Regions from separate parts of the Lysinibacillus sp. JK80 genome, predicted to be linked through region 2. Evidence: a T-box and tRNA genes for the amino acid it is inferred to sense, from the RefSeq annotation. Region 2 holds a T-box; the other holds one or more tRNA genes.
The links. A T-box is a leader RNA that pairs with one kind of tRNA and senses whether it is charged. The one in region 2 lies ahead of tyrS (tyrosine--tRNA ligase), so its partner is inferred to be a tRNA-Tyr.

Region 1 (9,246 bases), 1.0 Mb from region 2:
GGTGGCGTTTCCTCTGTAGAAGCTGGTGTTTTCTGCTGTTCTTCTTGTTCAACCTTTGTAATATCTGCCTTCACTTTTATTTTCTTGTCAGATATTTTTGTCACACCATCTGGTAATTTTACATCAAATTCATAAGTTTTGGACTCAGTAATTTTTGACAGGTCAACTGTTATTGGAATGGATGTTAAACTGTCAATAATTGATTTTCTACCATACACTTTGATCATTTTTGGTGTAAATGTTAATGAGTTAATGGTAATGTCTTCGGCAGCTTGCCCTGTTTCCTTAAGGACAACTGGGATCTCTCGACTATACTCCGCTATATCTACTTGAACTTTCACAATTTCAGGTTCAATAGTCACGTCTAACTTATTTAAATCTCTATCTAATACTTTTACAGCTGCTTCCTGCGTGAATGATTGCTTCAAGCCCTGCTCTCCTGTAACAGTTGCTTTTACATAACTAATGCTTTCAATAGCACTTTTTGCACCTGTTACATAAACAGTTGGCGGGTTGGCCGTCATTTCTTTTAAGATAAAACCTTCTTCGATTAAACGTTTGTTCATTTCAGGGTCCACTCGGAACTCCTGCGTGACCTTTTCCTCAATATTCACATGAACAGTTGCAGGGTCTAATGTCACCTTTAACTTTTCTGAAATATTTTCGTATTGCAGTTTTACATCATGCTCTCCCAGCAATAAATTGCTCAAATCCGCAAATATAGAAAAATCCTTAGCTCCCTTTGCTTTTAAAACCAATGCCATGGGACCTTCTATCGTTACATCCACAGTTTCAGGTAAACCTGTCACAATAAGATTCTCATTATCGTAATAAACATCCACTGGAACATCACGAATAACATCCGTTTGTTCATTTGAGGTAGCTTTATTTAAAGGTGACAACTCAGTACGCACTGAGAAAAAAAGCAAAAAAGCTAAAAATAGCGCGATGATTCTAAGTACCCAAGGGCTATCCATCATTTTATCCATTCTTTTTCCCCCTCCAAGTCAACTTAGAGGATGCATTTGATTCTTGTACTGATCCGAACCACATTTTTCTTAATAATGTTTCAAACTCCTCTAGAGATAGATTTCGATGGAGATTACCATTTAATGTTATACTAATTGCGCCTGTTTCTTCTGACACAACAATTGTAATAGCATCTGTAACTTCACTTAAGCCAAGAGCAGCACGGTGGCGTGTCCCTAACTCTTTTGAAATAAATGGGCTTTCAGATAAAGGTAAATAACAAGCCGCTGCTGTAACTTTATCTTTTTGCATAATAACAGCCCCATCATGTAGCGGGGTATTTGGTATAAAGATATTAATCAGTAATTCTGATGATATTTCAGCATTTAGCCCTATACCTGTTTCAATATATTCATTAAGACCTGTTTCTTTTTCAATAGAAATTAACGCACCTATTCGACGTTTAGCCATATAACTTACAGACTTCTTCATAGCCTCAATAAGTCTTGTTTGTTCTTCTTCTTCTTGACTTGATGAACGTTGGAATAGCTTTCCTCGTCCAATTTGTTCTAAACCACGTCTGATTTCAGGTTGGAAAATAATAATAATCGCTAGGAAACCAAACTCAATAACTTGTTGTAGCATCCAGCCAAGTGTTTGTAACCCTAAAAGGTCTGTTGCAATTCGTGCAATAATAATGACGAATATTCCCTTAAGTAATTGGACAGCCTTCGTACCTTTAATGAGGGTTAAGACTTTATAAACAACGTACCAAACGAGCAGTACATCAATGAAGTTAATAACAATATTCACAGGTGTTAAATCCGTGAAATGTTCGATAATTTGCACGTGGCATCCCCCACTTTTCATTACGAATCCATACACATTCAAGTATATCACATTCTTATCAAATGTAACTTTTTTCAAATAAAAAGTCTACTCAGAAGAGTAGACCTTTCAGCCTCTCACGTGCACTATTTTTTAGGACGTATAGAGTGTTATTTAGTTTCTTCTTTTTCCTCAAATGTCATGGCTGTCTTAACAGAATTTTTAATTGTATACCATAACCATTCAAATACTTCGTCAATTTCTTCGATTCTCCCTGAAACTACCGCTGAAGATGCCATATATTGCCCGTTGATTACTGTGACGTTGCCATCAACTTCACCTTCAACAATCAAATCGCCATTTTTCACAACAATATCGCCTTTTACCACTTCTCCTTCAGGGACAATCACTGTTTGACCATCCACAACTAAATTAGGTTGCTTGGTCACCGAGAAATGCTGGTCATCCATGAAGCTACCCAATAATGTAGCACTCATGAATAAGCAAAATACTGCTGCTGCCACAAAGAACGGATGCCGGCGAATCCATTTTTGTATACCTACTCGACTTTTTGGTTTTGGTAAACGAGCCATAACTGCTGCTTCAAAACTCGGAGGCGCTGTAATGTGGGAAGCACTCTTCACAAAGGCGATTGTTTCACTCAATTCTTGCATCAACTGTTTACAATCATTACATGTATGCAAGTGTTGTTTCAACTCTTGCTCATGCTCACGACTAATGTCACCGTCTAAATAATCATGCATATAGTCTATAATATGCTCTGGACAAGTATTCATGACGCTCCCCCTCCTACAGATTGTTTAATTGCTTACGTAATGCCTCACGTCCGCGGTGAATCCTCGTTTTCACCGTTCCAAGCGGCATATCTAAAATCTCGCTAATCTCTTGTAACGATAACTCTTCTATATATTTCAATACTATAACCGAACGGTATTTATCCGGCAATCGTCCAATTTCATATTGAATGCGATCTTGCAGCTCCATTTGTTCTAACTGCTCCTCTGGTAGCTGGTCATCTGCTGCGATTTGCGAATACATATCAAGCCCTTCTGTACCAGCTACTTCTGCATCTAAATAATAATCCGGTTTCTTTTTTCGAATACGGTCAATGCAGAGGTTTGTCGCTATGCGATAAAGCCACGTTGAAAACTTTCTTTTCTGATCAAATGTATGCAAGTTCATATAAGCTCGCACAAAAGCCTCTTGAGCAATGTCTTCAGACTCTTGTTTGTTGCCTAACATTCGATAGCATACTTGGTACAGTTTGTGCTGATAGAGACTCACAATATCGGCAAATGCGTTTTGATCGCCTTTAAGCACTTGTTTTATTCTCTTATTTACTAACGCATCCATTGTGTTGACTTCTCCACCTTTACAACTGTCTTATACTATACGAAGCACCAATAAGAAAAGTTTCGTTTTAATTCAATTATAGCAAAAGATTTTTATGCAATGTGGCAACAGGCAATTTTTTGTCAAATTTTCTTTAAACTAGTGTTTCGCCAAATAAAGATCCCATTAATGCAACAGCCACATTTGCTGTTGTATTCTTTTCATCTAATATAGGATTTACCTCTACAAACTCTGCTGAAGTTACCATGCCTGATTCTTGTAACATTTCCATTGCTAAATGGCTTTCTCGGTACGTAATTCCGCCTGGAACTGGTGTACCCACACCTGGCGTATAAAGTGGATCTAATCCGTCTAAATCAAGTGATAAATGTAAGCCATCAACATTTCGTTCCTTTAAATAAGCAAGTGCATCTTCCATCACACGTGTCATGCCAAGTCGGTCGATTTCATGCATTGTATATACTTTAATTCCTTGTTGACGTATCAATTCACGTTCTCCTGGGTCTACTGAACGAGCTCCAATAATAATCACGTTTTCTGGCTTAATTTTTGGAGCATAGTTGCGAATTTGCACTAAACGTTCATGTCCTAGCCCAATACTAACAGCTAACGGCATCCCATGTATATTGCCTGAAGGTGTTGTTTCAGGTGTATTTAAATCTGCATGAGCGTCATACCAGATAACACCGAGATTTTTGTAATGCTCACCTAATCCAGCTAATGTTCCAATAGCAATGCTATGGTCTCCACCAAATACGAGTGGGAATTTCTTTTGTTCCACTACTTCATGCACACTATTTGCTAATGCAGTACTAACATCTACAACTTCCTCTAAATTTAGTAATTTTTCATCCACAGCTCCGTCAGCAAGCTTTTGACTAACACGAATATCCCCTTGATCCTGTACATCGTGTCCGATAGCCTCTAAACGTTCAACAATACCTGCATATCGAATAGCACTTGGTCCCATATCTACCCCACGGCGTGTTTGTCCGTAATCTGTTGGTACTCCAATAATAGAAATATTAAGTTTATTCATGTTTTTATACCCCCTAAAAGTTATAAGATTATTGTAAAGCCTACATACCACTTGGCTCAACTCGACAAAAAATTGTATATTTATTCATTTATAAATAACATAAAAAAATCTCCTACTGTTTTCAGCAAGAGATTAGTTATCTGTAGTTAATATAACACTTTTGAATAATTTTCATTCTAAAAAAGTGAGCCATGAAGGACTCGAACCTTCGACCCTCTGATTAAAAGTCAGATGCTCTACCAACTGAGCTAATGGCTCATAAAAGAAAAAATGGCTGGGGTACTAGGATTCGAACCTAGGCATGACGGAATCAAAATCCGTTGCCTTACCGCTTGGCTATACCCCAATCATTTATAAAACTGGTGGAGGGGGACGGATTCGAACCGCCGAACCCTAAGGAGCGGATTTACAGTCCGCCGCGTTTAGCCACTTCGCTACCCCTCCGAAATAACACAATAAGAATGGTGGAGGATGACGGGCTCGAACCGCCGACCCTCTGCTTGTAAGGCAGATGCTCTCCCAGCTGAGCTAATCCTCCATAGAAACAGGTGTTATATCACAGTTTATATTCTTTATAAAGCCTATGTTTTAAATGGTGACCCCTACGGGATTCGAACCCGTGTTACCGCCGTGAAAGGGCGGTGTCTTAACCACTTGACCAAGGGGCCAATATTACGTCTCAAACAAGACAAGAATTATAATAACATTTTTCATTAATAATTGCAATGCTTTTCCACAATTTTTTTTATGTATTATAGCATTTGAAAAAAGGACAAAAAAATGGCTCCGAAGGCAGGACTCGAACCTGCGACAACCTGATTAACAGTCAGGTGCTACTACCAACTGAGCTACTTCGGAACAATGCTATTCACTTTGGTTTTAGACAACCTCTTAAGTACATTTATTATTATAGCAAGCATTATAAATAATGCAACACATTTTGTGAAAATTTTTATATTTTTTGTCGAAGTATGCTCCTATATTCGTTTGAAAGCATAATAGTTCTCTATTAATTCTAATATTTCTATTTAACGTACTAAATATTCTTGCTGTATATTATTGTAATTGTTAAAATAAAAATAGTTTTATGAATTTTCTATCAAATTTTCTGGGGGAGGATGTTCAAGATGGTATCAAATGATTTAATTGCACCTGAATTTTATAACATCACAGAGGAATTAGAAAAATTTTCGCAAGATAGTGATCGCCAAGCAATACGTTGGTTAAATACACAACAAGAGAGACGTACAGTTTCTTATGTGGAGCTTAACCAAAAAATGAATCAATACGCAAACGCTTTTACGGAGAAGGGGCTTCAAAAAGGTGATCGTGTATTAGTTATTATTCCTCGACTTCCAGAAGCCTATTTCGTTTTTCTAGGCTGCTTAAAGGCTGGTATCGTACCCATTTCATGTTCAGAGATGCTACGTGCAAGCGATTTAGAATATCGGATGGAACATTCTTCTGCTAGTGCAGTTATTGCTTATGAGGCTTTTACTAGTGAAGTTGATCAAATTGCTTCTTCTGTAGACGCATTGAAAAATAAACTAGTGATCGGTTCTGCGAAAGGAGATTGGACTTCTTTAGATGAATTAGCAAGCAGCCAGCCAGCTACATTTACAGCCGTAGCTACTACACGTGATGACATGGCATTCCTTTCTTATACATCTGGTACAACTGGTAAACCTAAAGGCGTTGTTCATTCACATGGCTGGGGATATGCACATATTAGAACTGCAGCTTCAAAATGGCTTTGTGTACGTGAAGGAGACCTCGTGTGGGCAACAGCTGCTCCTGGTTGGCAAAAGTGGATATGGAGTCCTTTTTTATCCACAATCATGCTCGGTGCTACTGCATTTGTCTATCATGGTGGATTCGATGCAAAAACCTATCTTCAATTAATGCAGGATGAAAAAGTTAATGTTCTATGTTGTACACCGACTGAATACCGGATTATGGCGAAAATCGATAATTTACAAGACTACAATCTATCATCTCTACGTAGTGCCGTTTCTGCTGGTGAACCTTTAAATCGTCCAGTTATCGAAACATTTATGAATCATTTTGGACTAAAAGTACGTGACGGCTATGGACAAACAGAAAACACATTATTAATTGGTACACTCGAAAACACAGAATTACGTCCTGGATCTATGGGTGTTCCAACTCCAGGTAATATTGTACGTATTATCGACAATGAAGGGAATGAAGCGCCAGTTGGCGAAGTTGGTGATATTGCTGTTCACAAATCTTCACCAGCTTTATTTAAAGAATATTATAAAGAACCAGAGCGCACACAAGCTGCATTTCGTGGGGATTGGTATATTACAGGTGATCAAGCAAAATGTGATGAAGACGGTTACTTCTGGTTTGAAGGTCGTGGAGATGACATTATTATTTCATCTGGTTATACGATCGGACCATTTGAAGTTGAAGATGCATTAAACAAACATGAAGCTGTACAAGAATGTGCAGTTGTAGCTGCGCCAGATGAAATTAGGGGGCATATTGTAAAGGCATTTGTTATCTTACGAGAAGGCTTCAAAGAATGTAATGAAGAGGAGTTAACAAAGGAGCTACAGGAGCATGTAAAAGCGTTAACAGCCCCTTATAAATACCCTCGTAGTATCGTCTTTCTTGATGAGTTACCAAAAACGACATCAGGGAAAATTCGCCGTATCGAACTACGAGCTACTACAGTTCATACGCATTAAGTTAAGTATCAAAACAAGAAGGCACCCATTGAGGATGCCTTCTTTTATGTATTTATAAATAAATAATCGGCTCAAAAAAAGCCACTACTGAGTGTATCAGTAGCGACTTTTTGCGCCTAGCGACGTCCTACTCTCACAGGGGGAAGCCCCCAACTACCATCGGCGCTAAAGAGCTTAACTTCCGTGTTCGGTATGGGAACGGGTGTGACCTCTTTGCCATCATCACTAGACTTTTTATTTAATTGAAAGATTTATTCTTTCAAAACTGGATAAACGGTGCATTGAATGTTTCAAACTTTTTTGGTTAAGTCCTCGATCGATTAGTATTCGTCAGCTCCATGTGTCACCACACTTCCACCTCGAACCTATCTACCTCATCGTCTTTGAGGGATCTTACTTACTTGCGTAATGGGAAATCTCATCTTGAGGGGGGCTTCATGCTTAGATGCTTTCAGCACTTATCCCGTCCACACATAGCTACCCAGCGATGCCTTTGGCAAGACAACTGGTACACCAGCGGTGTGTCCATCCCGGTCCTCTCGTACTAAGGACAGCTCCTCTCAAATTTCCTACGCCCACGACGGATAGGGACCGAACTGTCTCACGACGTTCTGAACCCAGCTCGCGTACCGCTTTAATGGGCGAACAGCCCAACCCTTGGGACCGACTACAGCCCCAGGATGCGATGAGCCGACATCGAGGTGCCAAACCTCCCCGTCGATGTGGACTCTTGGGGGAGATAAGCCTGTTATCCCCGGGGTAGCTTTTATCCGTTGAGCGATGGCCCTTCCATGCGGAACCACCGGATCACTAAGCCCGTCTTTCGACCCTGCTCGACTTGTAGGTCTCGCAGTCAAGCTCCCTTGTGCCTTTACACTCTACGAATGATTTCCAACCATTCTGAGGGAACCTTTGGGCGCCTCCGTTACCTTTTAGGAGGCGACCGCCCCAGTCAAACTGTCCGCCTGACACTGTCTCCTGCCCCGCTAAGGGGCATGGGTTAGAATTTCAATACAACCAGGGTAGTATCCCACCGACGCCTCCTTCGAAGCTGGCGCTCCGAGATCTCTGGCTCCTACCTATCCTGTACAAGTTGTACCAAAATTCAATATCAGGCTACAGTAAAGCTCCACGGGGTCTTTCCGTCCTGTCGCGGGTAACCTGCATCTTCACAGGTACTATAATTTCACCGAGTCTCTCGTTGAGACAGTGCCCAGATCGTTACGCCTTTCGTGCGGGTCGGAACTTACCCGACAAGGAATTTCGCTACCTTAGGACCGTTATAGTTACGGCCGCCGTTTACTGGGGCTTCAATTCGCAGCTTCGCTTGCGCTAACCACTCCTCTTAACCTTCCAGCACCGGGCAGGCGTCAGCCCCTATACGTCACCTTACGGTTTTGCAGAGACCTGTGTTTTTGCTAAACAGTCGCCTGGGCCTATTCACTGCGGCTCTCATGCGCTTGCACGCTCAAGAGCACCCCTTCTCCCGAAGTTACGGGGTCATTTTGCCGAGTTCCTTAACGAGAGTTCTCTCGCACACCTTAGGATTCTCTCCTCGACTACCTGTGTCGGTTTGCGGTACGGGCACCTCTCACCTCGATAGAGGCTTTTCTTGGCAGTGTGAAATCAGGAACTTCGTCCATACGGACTCGCCATCACAGCTCAACGTTACAGTGTGCGGATTTGCCTACACACACGCCTTACTGCTTGGACGCGCACAACCAACGGCGCGCTTACCCTATCCTACTGCGTCCCCCCATTTCTCAAACGGTGAGGAGGTGGTACAGGAATATCAACCTGTTGTCCATCGCCTACGCCTATCGGCCTCGGCTTAGGTCCCGACTAACCCTGAGCGGACGAGCCTTCCTCAGGAAACCTTAGTCATACGGTGGACGGGATTCTCACCCGTCTTTCGCTACTCATACCGGCATTCTCACTTCTAAGCGCTCCACCAGTCCTTCCGATCTGACTTCAACGCACTTAGAACGCTCTCCTACCACTGACATCGTAGATGTCAATCCACAGCTTCGGTGAATCGTTTAGCCCCGATACATTTTCGGCGCAGCGTCACTCGACCAGTGAGCTATTACGCACTCTTTAAATGATGGCTGCTTCTAAGCCAACATCCTGGTTGTCTGTGCAACGCCACATCCTTTTCCACTTAACGATTACTTTGGGACCTTAGCTGGTGGTCTGGGCTGTTTCCCTTTTGACTACGGATCTTATCACTCGCAGTCTGACTCCCGTGTATAAATATCTGGCATTCGGAGTTTGTCTGAATTCGGTAAACCGGGATGGCCCCCTAGTCCAAACAGTGCTCTA
Region 2 (9,246 bases):
TACAGCTATTGAGAAGTTATCACAAGATTTAAATATTCCTAGCGGCTTCCGTGAATTAGGTGCAAAAGATGAGGATATTGAGATCTTAGCAAAAAATGCATTATTAGATGTGTGTGCTGAGACGAACCCTCGTAAAGCAACACTAGAGGATATCAAACAAATCATCACAAATGCAATGGGTCCTATTGTGAAAAAAGAAGAGTCACTCGAGGCAGTTGCCCTTTCTTAATCGACGGTTTCCTATAAGCCTATACAAAGGATGGAGAAAACAAATGTTTTCTCCACTTTTTTATGGACTCGATACACACACATTGTCTATCACGGGAACTCTCGCTATACTTTTCTTAAAAAGAATAGGAGAAAATAATATGCGTTTAATTTCAATTTGTCCTAGCAATACAGAATTAGTCGCCTATTTAGGGCTGACAGACCAGCTCGTTGGAGTTGATGATTATTCTGATTGGCCATCATCGGTTAAAGATCTACCACAGCTTGGGCCTGATTTATCAATTAACATGGATGCATTAGAGGCATTACAGCCTGATCTTGTTCTGGCTTCCTTGAGTGTACCTGGTATGGAAAAAAACATTGAGGCACTAAAAGAAAGAAATATTCCTCATATTATTTTTAATGCAAACTCATTAGAAGAAATTGCGCAAGATCTTCTGACACTCGGGAAAGCTTGTCAAGTGGAGGAACAAGCAAAGACAATTGCTGAAGAGTACATGCATTCCATCGAAAAAATGTATTCCATTGCACAAACAATTCCGAAGAAACCTACCCTGTATTGGGAATGGTGGCCGAACCCTATTTTCACTCCTGGGAAAATAAATTGGCTAACAGAAATTAGCGCTCTTGCTGGTGGCATAAATCTATTTCAAGATGTTGAGCTTGCTAGTGTTCAAACAGATTGGACAGATGTTGTTAAACGCCAGCCTGACTATATCATGATGGCTTGGGTTGGTGTCGCATTTGAGCGTATCCAACCTGCTAATTTATTAAAACGTCCAAATGCCAAAGAGTTACATGCCATTCAATCGGAACAGCTCCATGTAATGGAAGAATGGCTGTATTGTCGCCCTTCTCCACGACTTATTGAAGGTGCTATAAAGCTTGGAAAAATACTGCATCCTAAAGAATATGAACAAATAAAACCTCCAAGTTTCTTATGATGAAAAAACCACATCCAGTGTTTTTGGGGATGTGGTTTTGCAAATAGAAATTAGATAAATTTCACCATATGATATTTTTTCTTACCTCGACGGACAATGCTAAATGCATCCTCTAAACGATCCTTCGCATCGACTACATATTCTAAATCTGTTACCTTTTCACCGTTTACACTAATAGCACCATTTGATACATCTTCACGTGCTTGACGTTTTGAAGAGGAAATGCCGGCCTCCACAAGTAGGTCCACAATGTTTTTATCCTCTTTAGCCATTTCAATAGAAGGAACGTCTTTAAAAGCGTCCTTCATTTCTTCGGCTGAAAGTGCTTTTAGATCTCCTGAGAATAAAGCAGCTGTAATACGGATGGCTTGCTCTAATGCCTCTTGACCATGTATTAAACGAGTCATTTCTTCAGCTAGCGCCTTTTGGGCCTTACGTAAATGTGGCTCCTCCTCTACAGATACGGCTAAAGCTTCAATTTCTTCACGAGATAGGAACGTGAAGATTTTTAAGTATTTTATGACATCTGCATCAGCTGCATTGATCCAGAATTGGTAGAATTCATATGGAGATGTTTTCTTACTATCTAGCCAAACAGCACCACCTGCGGTTTTACCAAACTTTGTACCATCTGCCTTTGTTACTAATGGAATCGTAATTCCAAAGGCTTTCGTTTCTTCCTCGTGTGTTTTACGAATAACCTCTAACCCTGTTGTAATATTACCCCATTGGTCAGAGCCACCTACTTGAATACGGCAATTGTAGTGATTGTATAAATGATTGTAATCAATACCTTGAATTAACGTATAGGCAAACTCTGTAAACGAGATTCCTGTGTCAAGACGAGAAGCAATCGTATCTTTTGCTAACATATAGTTTACGTTAATTAGTTTCCCGTAATCACGTAAAAATTCAATTGTGTTTATATTACCAATCCAGTCACGATTGTTCACAAGCTGAGCACCATTGCCATCTTCCGCAAATTCGAAAATACGTTCTAATTGACTACGGATTCCTTGAACGTTTTTATCGATTTGCTCTACTGTTTGTAATTGGCGCTCTTCTGAACGGCCAGATGGGTCACCGATCATCCCTGTCGCACCACCAACAAGTAAAATTGGACGGTGGCCCGCTTTTTGGAATCGACGAAGTGTTAACAATGGAACAATATGTCCAATATGCATGGAGTCAGCTGTTGGATCTACCCCACAGTATAAAGATACAGATTGTTCATCTAATAATTTTGCCATGCCTTCCGCATCTGTTTGTTGGTATAGCAAACCACGCCATTCTAAATCTTGTAATAATTCGTTTGTCATGTTCATTCCTCCTAAAATGGTTAAATTCATTACGTGCATGGACATGTTTAAATAAAAAAAGTCCCTACACGCAAACAATTGCATGCAGGGACGTTAAGTTGCAAACTAACGCGGTACCACCCAGCTTGAAGATGTCATCCACCTTCCACTTCATTCAGCCGCCTTTATCGCAGGCGCGCACGTCTAAGCTCCAAGCACGTAATTCGTCTCTACAATATGACCAGTTTTCACCAACCACTGGCTCTCTAAACAGGGAATATAGACACTACTGCAAGCTCTTCATCACCAGAAAACTATAAACATAATTTTATACGATTCTTTTTCAAAGTCAATAACTATGTTCGTGCTAAAACAATATGTGCTATAATAGACAAGATTTTAGGAGGTCGATACATTGAAAGATTGGATTGAAAAAATCAATGCAAAGATCGATGAATTACTTGAACAAAAATGGATGAAGAAATTACGTATTTCAGGTAGTGTTACCTGGAACTTATTTTTACTATTTTTAGTCTTTGCATTGGTTGGCACTGTATTTGTCGGTTCAGTTGGAGCTGGTTATTTTGCTTCTCTTGTAAAAGAAGAACCGTTACGCTCAAAACAAGAGTTAAGGGATCAAATTTTTAGCTATGAAGAAACCAGTGAGATTTATTTTGCCAACGATATTTATATTGGGAAATTAAGGACAGATTTAGATCGACGTGAAACTTCGCTTAGCAATGTTGCACCAGAGGTCGTGAATGCTGTTCTGGCAACAGAAGATGAATATTTCCGAGAGCATAACGGAATTGTTCCTAAAGCAGTTATTCGTGGGTTATTACAAGATGTCACAAACTCTGCAACGCAGACAGGTGGTTCTACACTTACCCAGCAGCTTATTAAAAACCAAGTACTAACTAATGAAGTATCATACGAGCGTAAAGCTAAGGAAATTTTACTAGCGATGCGTTTAGAACATTTTATGACGAAGGAAGAAATATTAGAGGCTTATTTAAATATCATTCCCTATGGTCGTAACTCTTCAGGACGAAATATTGCAGGTGTTGAAACAGCTGCGGAAGGAATTTTTGGCGTAAAAGCAAAAGAATTGACTCTTCCTCAAGCTGCGTACATAGCTGGTATTCCACAGGCACCATTTGCTTATACACCATTTACAAATACAGGTGAACTGAAAAGTGAAGAAGCTTTGAAACCAGGTATTGATCGTATGAAAACAGTACTTTATCGTATGAAAGAAGCTGGTTATATTGATGATGCACAGTATAATGAAGCGTTAAACTATGATATTGCTGCCGATTTCCGTGGACCAGAAATGCGCGCGGAGGATCGTTATCCTTGGTTGACTTATGAGCTTGAAGCTCGTGCAAAAGATATTATTGCTGAAAAATTAGCAAAAGATGATGGGATTGACCCAGAGCGCTTAAAGTCAGAAAAAAAATTAAAGGATAAATATACGATTTTAGCAGATCGTGATGTTCGTTCAAAAGGCTATCGTATTTATTCAACCATTAATAAAGATATGTATGATGCGATGCAAAAAGCAGCAAAAGACTTCCAGTATTATGGTCATACGTATACTGGTAAAGGGAAAGATCCTGTTACTGGTGAAGAAATTGATATTGAGATGCCGGTACAAGTAGGTAGTATTTTAATAGAGAATACGACAGGTCGTATTTTAAGCTTTGTCGGTGGTCGAGACTTTAAAACCACTCAAGTAAACCATGCAACACAAGCTTATCGTTCTAACGGTTCTACAATGAAACCATTACTTGTTTATGGACCTGCCATTGAGTATGGCGTAATCGGTGCGGGTAGTCCATTAGTTGACGTGAAATTCTCAATCGGTTCTTGGAGTCCAAGTAACTATATTACGAGTGATGAGCGAGGTCTTATTCCAGCACGTGAAGCTTTAGCAGATTCTCAAAATATTTCAGCACTACGTTTATATAATGATATTATTAGTAGACGCCCTGCAGATTTGTTAGTAAAAATGGGATTCTCAAAATTACATCCAGATGATTTTACTAACCTAGCAACTGGGATCGGTGCTTTAAGCGAAGGAACTACTGTTGAAGAAAATACAAATGCATTTGCTACCTTTGCAAATGGTGGCCAATTCATTGACGCTTATATGATTGATCGAATTGAAGACCAAGAAGGAAATATTGTTTACCAACATGAAGTAGAACCTGTTCAAGTATTTAGCCCAGAGACATCTTATATCGTGACAGATATGCTACGTGATGTTCTCACTAAAGGAACAGGGACAATGGCACGAAATACATTAAAATTCTCTTCTGATTTCGCTGCAAAAACAGGGACTTCTCAAGAATATAAAGATGTTTGGTTAGTTGGTTATAACCCTAATGTATCTCTTGGTGTTTGGATGGGTTACGATCAACCTCGTACACTTTATGCATTTAACAACACCTATTTACAGCCAAGCGTTCGGGTGAATAAGCTATGGGGTACTTTAATGAATGCTGTTTACGATGCGGACCCTCAGCTAATTGACCCTCCAACAAGTTTTAAGGCGCCTAAAAATGTTGTGACAGCATCATTCTGTGGCATTTCCGGCATGGCCCCTTCTGCAGCTTGTGCTAGCGCAGGTCTTGTACGCTCAGATTTATTTAATGCGAAAGTATTTTTACCATCACAACCTGATGATAGCTTAGCATCTTCAAGTGTTGTGACGATTAAAGGAAAAACTTATAATGCGTTGCCAAATACACCAGCAGAGTTTGTAAAAGCAGGTGGCGCAGGCATTAATCAAGACTTTATTAAACGAATGTTAGGTAGACTTGGCGGGAACCCTGCTAGTCTGTTACCAAAGAATTCTACATTGTCGAATTCATCTGTATCAGCAGTTGATTTCCCAGCGGATGGTAGCCCTCCAGCAGCTGTCTCAGCTTCAGTAAATGGCTCTACATTATCATGGTCAGAGTCATCGAATGATGTTGTTGGTTATCGTATCTACAACGTTACGAATGGCGGTAATACACTTGTAACGTCCGTACTAGAGTCAACACAAAGCATTACCGTTGCTAGTGGACAAGCTTATGTAGTGGTCGCTGTAGATATTACAGGTTTAACATCACCACACTCCAATGTTGTGTCTACTGGCGGTAGTGAAAATGAACCTGACCCAGAGGAAAACGACCAAGAACCAATACCACCTACAACACCACCTACTAATGGCAATGGCAATGGTAATGGTTCGGGTAGTAACGGCAATGGCTCCAATAACGGGAACGGGTCTGGTAATAACGGCAATGGCTCCAATAATGGTGATGGTTCTGGTAACAATGGCAACGGCTCCAATAACGGGGATGGCTCCGGAAGCAATGGCGATGGATCTGATAACCCCGGAGATGGCACAAACGGAGGAGACAATGGTAATACCACTACTCCAACTGAAACATCAAGGCGCTAATCCATTATGCCTTAGCAAAAGCATTTGTATTAGATAATCAATTAAACAGACTTACTGCATATTACTTATGAATTGTAGTAAGTCTGTTTTTTTGTCATTATTAAGAGGACTACTATTTTGAAGGGGTGAAAATATATGAACATATTGATTTTAGGAGGCACACGTTTTTTTGGAAAAAAGCTAGTTGATCTTTGTATTCAAAATGGACATAATGTAACAATTTTAACACGTGGTCAAAGTGGCAATCCCTTTGGTACACATGTTAAGCAATTAGTAGTAAATCGTAATGATCGTGATGCTTTAGAGCAGGCACTAGCCAATACAACATGGGACATTGTCTATGATAATATTTGCTATTCGCCCAAAGAGGCACAAGCGATTTGCGAGATATTAAAGGGAAAAACGAAAAAGCTCGTCTTTACTTCTACTCTTTCAACATATGAGGTAGATGGTAAGATGAAAAAGGAAGAAGACTTTGATCCATACCAGTATCAAATTCGTATGGGACATCAAGAGGAATTTTCTTATGGAGAAGGAAAACGACAAGCAGAGGCAGTCTTATTCAAAGAAGCTTCATTCCCAGTCGTAGCTGTACGTTTCCCAATTGTGATGGGTGAAGATGATTATACTCGACGTTTACATTTCCACGTTGAACATATTTTACAGAATCAGCCAATTACTTTACCGAACATAGATGCAAAGATGAGTTATATTACAGATGGGGAAGCTGCTGAATTTTTATACTTTGCGGGCGTTACTCCTATTGAGGGACCATACAATGCTACCGCATCAGGGGCCATATCTCTCAAATATCTAATTGCTCTAATTGAAGAAGCAAGTGGTCAGCGCGCAAAAATTTCCCTCATTGGTGGTGATGAGGAATCACAGTCTCCTTATGGGGTGCCTGCTGATTGGTATATGTCCAATGCTAAGGCTGAGAAGGCAGGATTTACGTTTAGTCAGCTTGAAGATTGGTTACCAAAATTAGTGACAACATTAGTAAAACAGCTACAATAGCATTTATAGCGCAAAGAATCTGCTCATATCTAGCAGATTCTTTGTTCATCCCTAATGTCTAGACATTTTTGCCGCTAATGCCTCACTTTCATTGCTGAACGAAAGTGTATTATCACGGTAATATGTTCTTTAAAATAGCTACTGCTTTGTCAATCTCTTCCTTCGTGACCGTTAATGGAGGCAAAAGACGAATAACTGTTGGCCCTGCCCCTACTAATAAAAGACCACTTTCTTCCGCTGCCGCGATATAAGGCGCAACTTCAGTGTCCCCACAGCCAATCCCTAACAAGAGACCCTGGCCTTGAACAGTATAGCTAGAAGATAAATGAGCCCTTAGTTGTGCCACAAAATAGGCAGATATTTCTCGTACCTGCTGTAAAAAATCTGGCTCAAACACATGATTTAAAACAGCTTGTGCCACATTCATCGCAAGAGGGTTTCCACCGAATGTTGTACCATGTGTTCCTGGACTAAATGTAGCATGAAGCTCAGCAGTTCCGAGCATTGCACCAACAGGGAAACCACCACCTAAGCCTTTTGCCAAAGTTACGATATGTGGCTTTAATACCGTTTGTTCAAATGCATAGCGTGTTCCTGTTCTTCCAATGCCCGTTTGCACTTCATCAACAATTAGTAGTACACCTTGCTCCTCACAGACTTTTGCAATAGCTGCGGCAAATTCTGCTGATACACTATTGACGCCACCCTCTCCCTGAATCATTTCTAGCATTATAGCTGCAACTGAATCATCAACGGTTGCTTCAAGTGTAGCAGCATCATTAAATGGCAAAATCGAAAATTTTTCTACGAGTGGTCCAAAGCCATTATGTACTTTGCCTTGACCTGTTGCAGACATTGCTCCAAAAGTACGACCGTGGAATGATTTTTCAAATGTAATAATATGATGTTTGCCTGTATGCTTACGAGCTAATTTAATGGCCGCTTCATTAGCCTCAGCCCCGCTATTACAAAAAAAGGCATGTGAAAAGTGTGTATTAGCAATTAATTTTTCTGCCACCTTTTCCTGACCTGGTATTTCAAAAAGATTTGAAATATGCCATAGCTTTTGGCTTTGCTCTTGAAGTGCCTGTACAACGGCTGGATGGGCATGACCAAGACTCACCACAGCAATGCCACTAGTAAAATCCAAGTATTGCTTCCCTGTTGAATCCTCAACAATTGTCCCCTGACCTTTAACAATTTGTGCACGACGCTTGCCGTAATTCTCAAATAAAACACTCATGTTATCATCTCCACTATCATTTAAAATAGTTTCTTTCAACAACTATACTTCTCAAGCTATCCTATTTAGAACACTAGGAAGAAAGAAGTTCACTTGTGGCTACAATTGTTGTACCAATTAAAGTTGCGCCTACAATTTGTACAGAAGGAATCCCTGCCCGTAAACAGTCAATCGCTCCTTGCACTTTCGGAATCATTCCACCGTAAATATGGCCCTGCTCTGTCCATTGATCTATAAGACTAGGTGTAGCTATTGCTTGATATTCATCTTCAATACGGATACCACTCACATCTGTCACGAGTAGTAAGCTATCTGCTCCGACGGCTAAAGCAATTTCACTTGCTACCGTATCGCCATTAATATTAAGAGCCTGACCTGCTTCGGTCGTACCTACGCAGGCAATAACAGGTACAATCCCTACACCCATTAAAGCTTCCAATAAGGATGTATTGATATTTTTAATAGCTCCTACATACCCGTAAGTCTCTTGATCTAAAAAGTCTACGACTATCAACTGATTATCAAAGCCATTTAATCCGATGGCTGCTATACCAGCTGTTGTTAACTCATGAACTAATGCAGTGTTTACTTGCCCTATTAGGGTCGATTGGACAACTTTAATTGCAGCCTCGTTAGTGACACGTATTCCATTTAATGTATGTGATTGTAGGCCTTGAGCAGCTAGTTCTCGATTTATGGCTGGCCCACCCCCGTGGGTAATAATAAGCTCTACCCCACTCTCTTGTAATCTTTTAAAATTATCAAAGAAAGCCTCATTTAAACCTTCCAGTGTACTGCCCCCAAGCTTAATGACCACACGTTTATGAGCGGTATGATGCATTGATTTGGACATAGTCATATGTTAAGTCACATCCCCAAGCATGCCCCTTACCATCACCCACACCAAGGGACACATAGATTTTTACTTCATGCATTTTTAATATTTGAATTAACTCGTCCTCAGAAAAGGGAATTGGTTCACCGTTTTCTACCATAGTAGCACCACCGATTTGGATAGTAATTTTATCTGGATCAACTGTTGCGCCACTATACCCTACTGCT

Region 1: it has a tRNA-Tyr gene. The T-box ahead of tyrS (tyrosine--tRNA ligase) is inferred to sense a tRNA for this amino acid. The anticodon was not compared.

The regions. Positions count from the first base shown of each region.
Region 1 is NZ_CP058997.1:4,418,652-4,427,897, forward strand. It holds gene HXV90_RS22175 (CdaR family protein) at 1-989, opposite strand, end outside; gene cdaA (diadenylate cyclase CdaA) at 982-1,818, opposite strand; gene HXV90_RS22185 (anti-sigma factor family protein) at 1,968-2,594, opposite strand; gene sigW (RNA polymerase sigma factor SigW) at 2,608-3,171, opposite strand; gene rocF (arginase) at 3,305-4,210, opposite strand; tRNA gene HXV90_RS22200 (tRNA-Lys) at 4,396-4,468, opposite strand; tRNA gene HXV90_RS22205 (tRNA-Gln) at 4,482-4,556, opposite strand; tRNA gene HXV90_RS22210 (tRNA-Tyr) at 4,571-4,654, opposite strand; tRNA gene HXV90_RS22215 (tRNA-Val) at 4,673-4,748, opposite strand; tRNA gene HXV90_RS22220 (tRNA-Glu) at 4,804-4,878, opposite strand; tRNA gene HXV90_RS22225 (tRNA-Asn) at 4,992-5,068, opposite strand; gene mbcS (acyl-CoA synthetase MbcS) at 5,338-6,924, shown strand; rRNA gene rrf (5S ribosomal RNA) at 7,039-7,154, opposite strand; rRNA gene HXV90_RS22240 (23S ribosomal RNA) at 7,225-9,246, opposite strand, start outside.
Region 2 is NZ_CP058997.1:3,371,927-3,381,172, forward strand. It holds gene HXV90_RS16920 (iron-containing alcohol dehydrogenase) at 1-229, shown strand, start outside; gene HXV90_RS16925 (cobalamin-binding protein) at 369-1,172, shown strand; gene tyrS (tyrosine--tRNA ligase) at 1,223-2,491, opposite strand; T-box leader at 2,575-2,783, opposite strand; gene HXV90_RS16935 (transglycosylase domain-containing protein) at 2,886-5,924, shown strand; gene HXV90_RS16940 (NAD-dependent epimerase/dehydratase family protein) at 6,060-6,941, shown strand; gene HXV90_RS16945 (acetylornithine transaminase) at 7,054-8,184, opposite strand; gene argB (acetylglutamate kinase) at 8,258-9,043, opposite strand; gene argJ (bifunctional glutamate N-acetyltransferase/amino-acid acetyltransferase ArgJ) at 9,006-9,246, opposite strand, start outside.